Martelella mediterranea DSM 17316: one gene and its partners. The protein of the gene in region 3 interacts with the protein of the main gene of each other region in a pairwise test. Links are inferred from orthologs where the notes say so. Each region holds a gene or a part of one and is shown on either strand. Other genes may lie near its edges. The genes, in order: Mame_RS09700, recO and Mame_RS14940.

Region 1 (3,147 bases), 1.1 Mb from region 3 along the record:
GCGCGAGGAGTTCAAGAGCAAGCTCAAGGCGCGCGAAACCCTGCAGGTCACCAATGACGCGATCAAGCAGGAAAAGGCGATGGTGCTGTTTCCCTCCGGCCGCATTGCCTATTGGGCCGAGGGCAAGCTCAACGAGCGGCCATGGAAGAATTCGGCGATCGGCTTTGCCCGCAAATACAACCTGCCGATCCTGCCGGTACATCTGAAGGCGCGCAATTCCGGCCTGTTCTACTGGTTCGCCAAATGGTCGACCGAACTGCGCGACATGACGGTGTTCCACGAACTTCTGAACAAGAAGGGCGACCGGTTCGATTTCACCATCGGCAAGATGATCATGCCCGAGGAACTCCACGGCGACGCCGCCGACGTGACGACCGCACTCGAAAACCATACGGTGCATGCGCTGGCGAAGGACCCTGATGCGGACTTCGCGCTGCCGCCGGCCGAACCCAAGGCCGAGGCAGAGGAAGGGGCGGCCTGAGCCGCGATCTGCTTTGCCGCTTCACTTTCCAGGCGTCGGCAGGCAAGCTTGCCAGTCATGACTTCAGATTCGCTTGATCTTTTCGGAAAACCTGTGACGCCTGCCACTTCACGCAGCGTGCCGGTGATGGTGCCGCTGCCGGTGGCGGGGCCGTATTCCTATGCGGTGCCCGATGGCATGGCGGTGATCCCCGGCTCCGTCGTGCAGGTGCCGGTCGGTCCGCGCAAGGTGATCGGCATCGTCTGGGATGAGGGCGATGAGACCGGCGCCGTGGACGCGAAGAAGCTCAGACCCATCGAGCACGTCTTCGACTGCCCGCCGATCAGCCCGGCGATGCGGAAATTCATCAATTGGGTGGCTGGCTATACGCTGACGCCGCCGGGCCTTGTCGCGCGCATGGCCGTGCGCGCGCCGACCGCGCTCGAGCCCGAGCCGATGGTCGAGGGGCTCAGGCTGACCGGCACCACGCCCGAACGGATGACGCCGGCGCGGCAACGCGTGCTGGAACTGGCCTCCGACGGGTTCTCCTGGACGCGGCTCGGGCTCGCCCGCGCCGCCGGCGTCAGCGCCAGCGTGGTCGAGACCATGATGAAGCAGGGCGTGTTCGATACCGTGTTCCTGCCGCCGCCGCCCGCCGTCGGCGCGGCGGATCCCGATTACGCCCCGCCCGAACTGTCGGCGGACCAGCGGGACGCCGCCGACAGGCTGAAATCCTCGGTCGGGCAGGGCTTCGGCGTCACCCTGATCGACGGCGTTACCGGGTCGGGCAAGACCGAAGTCTATTTCGAGGCGATCGCCGAAACGCTGAGACAGGGGCGGCAGGTGCTGATCCTGCTGCCGGAAATCGCGCTGACATCGGCGTTTCTGGAGCGCTTCGAGGCCCGCTTCGGGTCGAAACCGGGCGAATGGCATTCCGATCTCGCGCCGCGCATGCGCGAAAAGGTCTGGCGGCAGACGGCGGAGGGACGCATCCGGGTCGTCGCCGGCGCCCGTTCGGCGCTGTTCCTGCCATTCGAGGATCTCGGTCTGATCGTGGTCGACGAGGAACACGACACCGCCTACAAGCAGGAAGACCGGGTGTTCTACAACGCCCGCGACATGGCCGTCGTGCGCGCCCGGATCGGCGATATCCCGACGGTTCTCGCCTCGGCGACGCCCTCGATCGAAAGCCAGGTCAATGCGCTTGCCGGCCGCTACGAACGGCTGCACCTGCCGGGCCGTTTCGCCGAGGCGGCGCTTCCCGATCTGAAGACCATCGACATGCGGCGCGACCCGCCGGCGCGCGGCGGCTTCCTGTCGCCGGTTCTGCTGAAAGCGGTGGAGGGCGCGGTCGGGCGCGGCGAGCAGGCGCTGCTGTTCCTCAATCGCCGGGGCTATGCGCCGCTGACGCTCTGCCGAGTCTGCGGTCATCGGTTTCAGTGCCCCAATTGCTCGAGCTGGCTGGTGGAGCACCGGTTTCGCGGGCAGTTGATGTGCCATCATTGCGGCCATGCCGAGCCGGTGCCCGAGGCCTGCCCGGAATGCGGCACGCTCGACCATCTGGTCGCCTGCGGGCCGGGCGTCGAGCGCATCGCCGAGGAGGTCGAGCATCATTTCCCCGAAAAGCGTACAATCGTTCTCTCTTCCGATCTCTCCGGCGGCGTCAAGCGGCTCAGGCTGGAGCTGGAGGCGGTGGCAAACGGCGAGGCGGATATCGTCATCGGCACGCAATTGGTGGCGAAGGGGCATAATTTCCCGCTGATGACGGTTGTCGGCGTCGTCGATGCCGATATCGGCCTTGCAAACGGCGACCCGCGCGCGGCGGAGCGCACCTTCCAGTTGCTCGCCCAGGTGACCGGGCGGGCAGGGCGCACGGGGCTCACGAGCCACGGCTTGATCCAGACCTATCAGCCCACCCATCCGGTGATGCGCGCAATCGTTTCCGGCGAGGCGGAGGGCTTCTATGCCCGCGAGATCGGCGAGCGCGAGAAGAGCGGCCTGCCGCCGTTCGGACGGCTTGCCTCGGTGATCGTTTCGGCGGAAACGCGTGGCGAGGCCGAGACGCATGCCCGCGCGCTCCGGGCTGCCGCGCCGCAAAGCCGCTCGATCTCGGTGCTCGGCCCGGCGGAGGCGGCCCTTGCCCTGATCCGCGGCCGCTACCGGTTCCGGCTGCTGGTGCATGGCGCGCGCGGCGACGACATGCAATCGTTTCTGGCGGCGATGCTCGAAAACGGGCCGAGGGCGCGCGGCTCGGTAAAGGTGCAGGTCGACATTGACCCGCAGAGCTTTCTCTAGATAATGATCCCCAAAGGGATGCGGGCGCGTGTCCCGCAATACTGGAGGGTGTGTAATGAGTTTCTATTGGCCGGAGAGCTTCGTGGGTCAGGTCGCCCTGTTCATGGCGGTGGTGATCCTGATCTGGGGGCTGATCGTGGCGCTGGCGCCGCTGCGCCTGATGGCGTTGACCGGGTTTTCGGGCCACAAGGTCGAAGATGGCGAAACGATCCATGTCCGCTCGCTGATCGGCGGCACCTATGCGGCAATGTCGCTGATGGCGCTGCTGTTCGATCAGCCGATGATCTACCGCACCTTCGGTCTCGCCCTGATATTCGGGTTTCTCACAAGGCTATTGTGGATGGCGACGCTCAAGAGCCGGTCCATCAAGGGCGGTATATTCCTGGCCTGCC
Region 2 (3,039 bases), 110 kb from region 3 along the record:
CTCCAAGCGCGCCGCCGAACAGGTGGCGGCCACCCGGCTTCTGGAGCGCGAGGGCGTCTGGACGGCCGAAAGCTGAGCCTGTCATTCTTGAACCTGTTATAATGCGGCCGCCGTGACGCGGAAAACCGCAGGAGTTGCCATGACCGAGACTGAAACCATGCCGGTGGGCGCCGACACCCGATCCGGCTTTGTCGCCCTGATCGGCCCGACCAATGCCGGCAAATCCACGCTGGTGAACCGCCTTGTCGGCGCCAAGGTGACGATCGTCAGCCACAAGGTGCAGACCACCCGCGCCACGCTGCGCGGCATTGCCATCCACGACAAGACGCAGATCGTGTTCATGGACACGCCCGGCATCTTCAAGCCGCGCCGCAGGCTGGACCGCGCCATGGTGATGGCCGCCTGGAGCGGCGCGCGCGATGCCGACGTGATCATGCTGCTGGTCGACAGCGAGCGCGGCCTCAAGGGCGATGCGGAGGCCATTCTCGAAGGCCTGAAAGAGGTGCGTCATCCCAAGATCCTTGTGCTGAACAAGATCGACCGTGTGCGCCCCGAAGACCTGTTGAAGCTCGCCTCGGCCGCCAATGAGGCGATCGATTTCGAGGAGACCTTCATGATCTCCGCCACGAACGGTTCAGGCTGCGACGACCTGATGGACTATCTGGCGAAACGGCTTCCCGAGGGCCCCTGGTATTATCCCGAGGACCAGATTTCCGATCTGCCGATGCGTCAGCTCGCCGCCGAAATCACCCGCGAGAAGCTGTTCCTGCGGCTGCATCAGGAACTGCCCTATTCCTCCCATGTCGAGACCGAGAAATGGGAAGAGCGTAAGGATGGCTCGGTGCGCATCGAGCAGGTGATCTACGTCGAGCGTGACAGCCAGAAGAAGATCGCGCTCGGCAAGAACGGCGAGGCGATCAAGGCGATTTCCATGAGCGCGCGCAAGGAGTTATCGGAGATTCTTGGTCAGCCGGTTCATCTTTTCCTGTTCGTGAAAGTGCGGGAGAACTGGGGCGACGATCCGGCCCGCTACCGCGAGATCGGGCTCGATTACTCGGATTGATCCGTCGGGAGACGCAGCACCTTGGAATGGCAGGATGAGGGCATTGTTCTGGGAAGCCGCCGCCATGGCGAGACCAGCGTGATCGCCGAGGTGATGACGGTCGATCACGGCCGCCATCTCGGCATGGTGCGCGGCGGCCGGTCGCGGACCATGCGGCCGGTGCTGCAGCCGGGCAACCGGGTCTCGCTCCACTGGCGCGCGCGGCTTTCCGAGCATCTCGGCGAATTCCGGGTCGAGCCGATCGAGCAGCGGGCGGCGCTCCTGATGCTCTCCGCGCCGGCGCTGCACGGCGTCCAGGCGATGGCTTCACTGCTGCGGCTGCTGCCGGAACGTGATCCGCACCGTCATCTCTGCGCGGCGATGGAGGTGATCATCGCCCATCTCGATGATGCCAGCGCCGCCGGTGAACTGTTCGTGCGCTTCGAGCTGGCGCTGCTCAACGAACTCGGATTCGGCCTCGATCTCGCCCAATGCGCGGCGAGCGGGGTGAGGACGGACCTTGCCTATGTGTCGCCCAAGTCCGGACGGGCGGTCTCCAACGCAGCCGGAACGCCCTATGCCGACCGCATGCTGGCGCTGCCGGTGTTTCTGCGACCGGACATGAACGAGGCTGCCGACCGGGCCGATCTGGAAGCCGGCTTCCGGCTGACCGGATTTTTCCTGAACCGTCACGTCTATGAGCCGCGCGGCCTGAAGCCGGACACGGCGCGCGAAAGCTTCATCCAGGCCACGCTGAAGGCTCTGGACGCTGCCTCTACCGAACATCAGATTCGCTAAAGATTTCGGGCAAGCTCGCAGAATTCCGCGATGCTGAGCGTCTCGGCGCGGCGCGTCGGATCGATGCCGGCCTTGGCGAGCAGCGCTTCGCCGCCGAGGCTCTTGAGGCTCTGGCGCAGCATCTTGCGGCGCTGGCCGAAGGCGGCCTGCGTGACTCGCTCCAGCGCCGAGGCTGCCACCGGAAGCGGTTCGGCGCGGGGCGTGAGGTGCACCACGCTGGAGGTCACCTTGGGCGGCGGGGTGAAGGCCTGCGGCGGCACGTCGAAGGCGATGCGCGCCTGTGTGCGCCATCCGGCGAGCACGCCCAGCCTGCCATAGTGATTGTCGCCGGCTTCCGCGACGATGCGCTGGGCGACCTCCTTCTGGAACATCAGCGTCAGCGATTGCCAGTAGGGCGGCCATGCGCGCGGCAACAGCCAGTTCACCAGAAGCTGGGTGCCGACATTATAGGGCAGGTTGGAGATGATCCTGACCGGGCGATCGCCGGCAAGCGCCGCGAAATCCGTTTTCAGCGCGTCGCCGCCGATGATCTCCAGCCGACCCGGATAATGAGAGGCGATTTCCTCAAGCGCCGGCAGGCAGCGCTCGTCGCGTTCGATGACGGTGAGCTTCTCCGCGCCGAGCGAGAGGATGGCGCGCGTCAGCCCGCCGGGGCCGGGGCCGACCTCGATGACATGGGCGCCTTCAAGATCGCCGGCGGTGCGGGCAATCTTCTGGGTGAGGTTGAGATCGAGCAGAAAATTCTGGCCGAGCGCCTTCTTCGCGTCGAGATCATGGGCGGCAAGAACTTCGCGCAGCGGCGGCAGGTCGTCGATCTGGCTCATGCGGCGTTTTCCGAAAGCTGCGCCGCAAGCTTGAGCGCCTCTTCCAGGCTGGTCGGATCGGCAACCCCCTTGTCGGCGATATCGAAGGCCGTGCCGTGGTCTGGCGAGGTGCGCACGAAGGGTAGGCCGAGCGTCACGTTGACGCCGGCCTCGAAGCCGAGCGTCTTCACCGGTATCAGCGCCTGGTCGTGATACATGCAGATCGCCGCATCGTAGCGGGCGCGGGCGGCGGCGTGGAACATGGTATCGGCGGGCAGGGGGCCGACGACGTCCATGCCATCGGCGCGCAGGCGCTCAAGCGCGGGGCGCACGATTTCCTCGTCCTCGCGGCCGATCGTGCCCTGCTCCCCGGCATGGGGATTGAGGCCGGCGACG
Region 3 (2,861 bases):
ATTTGTTCTTGGCGCCGCCGGCCGCCGTCTCGTTTTCCGGCAGCGGCTTGTCGGCGAATTCGGCGACCGCCAGCCCGTCCGCGATTTCGAGGCAGGTCTCCAGACTGTCGGCCAGCCGGGTCGCCAGATCGTCGCGCACCGCAACGCGGTCGACCACCACGTCGATATCATGCTTGTATTTCTTGTCGAGCTTTGGCGCTTCGGCGATCTCGTAGAATTCACCGTCGATCTTGACGCGCTGAAAGCCCTTCTTCATCAGTTCCGCCAGTTCCTTGCGAAACTCGCCCTTGCGGCCGGTCACCAGCGGCGCGAGGATATAAAGCCTTGTGCGTTCCGGCAGCGCCAGAATGCGGTCGACCATCTGGGTCACGGTCTGGCTTTCGATCGGAAGGCCCGTCGCCGGCGAATAGGGGACGCCGGTGCGCGCGAAAAGAAGGCGCATATAGTCGTAGATCTCGGTCACCGTGCCGACGGTGGAGCGCGGGTTCTTCGACGTGGTCTTCTGCTCGATCGAGATCGCCGGCGACAGGCCCTCGATCCGGTCGACATCCGGCTTTTCCATCATCTCCAGAAACTGGCGCGCATAGGCCGAGAGGCTTTCGACATAGCGCCGCTGCCCCTCCGCGTAGATCGTGTCGAACGCCAGCGAGGATTTGCCGGAGCCCGAAAGCCCGGTCATCACGATCAGGCTGTTGCGCGGCAGATCCACGTCAACGCCTTTCAGGTTATGCTGGCGCGCGCCGCGGATGGAGATATTCTTCAGTTCGCTCATGGGATCAGGCTTCTCGAGAAGGGAATTTGCTTCCTATGTAGTTCACGCTGCGGCTCTGTCGAGGTGCAGCAAAACAGACGGTTTGAATGTCCCCGGTTGAATCGCTTGACTCGATCATAGCAGAGCGATAGAACAAATAAAGAACATTTTTAATTGTGGATTGTCCCGTATCGGTTGATCGCTTTCGGAGAGATCGTCTATGCTGCCGAAAATTCTCTAAAGCGCCGCAACGCGGTTATACAGGTGGTAGTCATGGCAGGTAGTGTAAACAAGGTCATCCTCGTCGGCAATCTCGGAGCGGACCCGGAAATTCGGCGCACACAGGATGGCCGGCCGATCGCCAATCTGCGGGTGGCCACGTCGGAAAGCTGGCGCGACCGCAATTCCGGCGAGCGCAAGGAGCGCACGGAATGGCACCGGGTGGTGATCTTCAGCGAGGGGCTGTGCAAGGTCGCGGAACAATATCTGCGCAAAGGCTCCAAGGTCTATATCGAAGGCCAGCTTCAGACCCGCAAATGGACCGACCAGGGCGGCCAAGAGCGGTTTTCGACCGAGGTCGTGCTGCAGGGCTTCAACGCCACGCTGACCATGCTGGACGGCCGCGGTGAAGGCGGCGGGGGCGGTGGCCAAGGCGGCAACTTCGGCGGAGGCCAGGGCGGCGGTGGCTATGACGATTACGGCTCGCAGCCGTCTTCCGGTGGTGGTGGCGGTGGCCGCAGCAGCGGCGGCGGTTTCTCGCAGGATCTCGACGACGACATTCCGTTCTGATCCCAACCGCATCGGACCTTTTTGAGGGCAAACGCGCCGGATAATTCAGGCGCCTGCCGTGCCCGTGGGGATATGCATCACCGTGGTCACCCCGTCGATCACGAACTGCACGGCCAGCGCCGTCAGCATCATGCCGAGAATGCGGGTGAGAATGTTACGACCGGTTTCGCCGAGAAGCCGGTCGATCAGGCCGGCGGCGAGCATTGCCAAAAGCACGACCAGCGAGGCGACGAAGATCACCAGAACGAGCGCCAGCTTGTCCAGCACCGTTTCCATCTTGGAGCCGAGCAGGATGGTCGCGGAGATCGCGCCGGGGCCTGCGATCAGCGGCATGGCCAGCGGGAAGGCGGCGAGATTGGCCATGCCATCCTTCGTGATGGCGGTTTCGGTGGTCCTCTCCTTTCTTTCGACGCGTTTTTCGAAGATCATTTCCACGCCGATCCAGAACAGAAGAATGCCCCCGGCGATACGGAACGCGCTCATGGAAATGCCGAGCGCGTTGAGGATGTCATCGCCCAGCAGCGCAAAGGCCAGGAGCAGAAAGAACGAAATCAGGCTGCCCCGGATCGCCACCTTGCGGCGCTGCGCCTGGGTCATGCCCACGGTCAGCGCCAGGAAGATCGGCACCATGCCGGGCGGGTCCATGGTCACCATCAAGGTGGTGAAGCCGTTTATCAGCGTCGCCAGTTCATTCATCGCCCGTTCCCCAGCCGTTTTTGCGTTTCCAGAGAGCATGGCGCCGCGTTAAACCGGAAGTGGCATTCGCAGCGCTCTTGTGAGCTTGCCACAGGATCACCACCTGACACGAATAAAATCGCGTAATTCGGCCTCTGTCCACTGTCAGGAGGCTTGAGAAATTGGCGTCAGCCATCGGATTCGGCTATAAAAAACCAGATGATTCTAGCTTGAGATCGTGATTCACATTGACTGATCAAACGACACCTTCGGGCGGAGGTCTTCCGCCGGGCATCGAGCCCATCTCCATCATGGAGGAAATGCAGCGTTCCTACCTCGATTACGCGATGAGCGTGATCGTCAGCCGCGCGCTGCCGGATGTTCGTGACGGCCTGAAGCCGGTGCACCGCCGTATCCTCTACGGCATGTCCGAAATGGGCGTGGACTGGAATAAGAAATACGTCAAATGCGCCCGCGTCACCGGCGATGTCATGGGTAAATATCACCCTCATGGCAATGCCGCTATCTATGACGCGCTGGCGCGTATGGCACAGCACTGGTCGCTGCGCCTGCCGCTGATCGACGGGCAGGGCAATTTCGGCTCCGTTGACGGCGACCCGCCCGCGGCCGAGCGCTACACCGAATG

Evidence for each region.
Region 1: the proteins of Mame_RS14940 (region 3) and Mame_RS09700 interact in binary tests that used the Escherichia coli proteins (3 or more experiments, as listed by UniProt). The link is inferred for Martelella mediterranea DSM 17316 from one-to-one orthologs.
Region 2: the proteins of Mame_RS14940 (region 3) and recO interact in binary tests that used the Escherichia coli proteins (3 or more experiments, as listed by UniProt). The link is inferred for Martelella mediterranea DSM 17316 from one-to-one orthologs.

The regions. Positions count from the first base shown.
Region 1 is NZ_CP020330.1:2,080,912-2,084,058, forward strand. Bases 154-3,146 are described here. They hold Mame_RS09700 (primosomal protein N'), read left to right. Parts: upstream 154-538; coding sequence 539-2,755; downstream 2,756-3,146. Other genes in these bases: Mame_RS09695 (GNAT family N-acetyltransferase), read left to right, coding at 154-481; Mame_RS09705 (hypothetical protein), read left to right, coding at 2,811-3,146. Outside these bases: more of Mame_RS09695, read left to right, coding at 1-153; more of Mame_RS09705, read left to right, coding at 3,147-3,147.
Region 2 is NZ_CP020330.1:3,299,817-3,302,855, reverse strand. What follows is about bases 78-2,962. They hold recO (DNA repair protein RecO), read left to right. Parts: upstream 78-1,084; coding sequence 1,085-1,840; downstream 1,841-2,962. Other genes in these bases: pdxA (4-hydroxythreonine-4-phosphate dehydrogenase PdxA), read right to left, coding at 2,661-2,962; rsmA (16S rRNA (adenine(1518)-N(6)/adenine(1519)-N(6))-dimethyltransferase RsmA), read right to left, coding at 1,837-2,664; era (GTPase Era), read left to right, coding at 140-1,063. In the rest of the region: rnc (ribonuclease III), read left to right, coding at 1-76; more of pdxA, read right to left, coding at 2,963-3,039. UniProt on the Escherichia coli protein: Involved in DNA repair and RecF pathway recombination.
Region 3 is NZ_CP020330.1:3,193,056-3,195,916, reverse strand. The notes cover bases 76-2,782. They hold Mame_RS14940 (single-stranded DNA-binding protein), read left to right. Parts: upstream 76-1,024; coding sequence 1,025-1,540; downstream 1,541-2,782. Other genes in these bases: gyrA (DNA gyrase subunit A), read left to right, coding at 2,464-2,782; Mame_RS14935 (MarC family protein), read right to left, coding at 1,586-2,236; uvrA (excinuclease ABC subunit UvrA), read right to left, coding at 76-772. Also shown: more of uvrA, read right to left, coding at 1-75; more of gyrA, read left to right, coding at 2,783-2,861. UniProt on the Escherichia coli protein: Plays an important role in DNA replication, recombination and repair. Binds to ssDNA and to an array of partner proteins to recruit them to their sites of action during DNA metabolism. Acts as a sliding platform that migrates on DNA via reptation.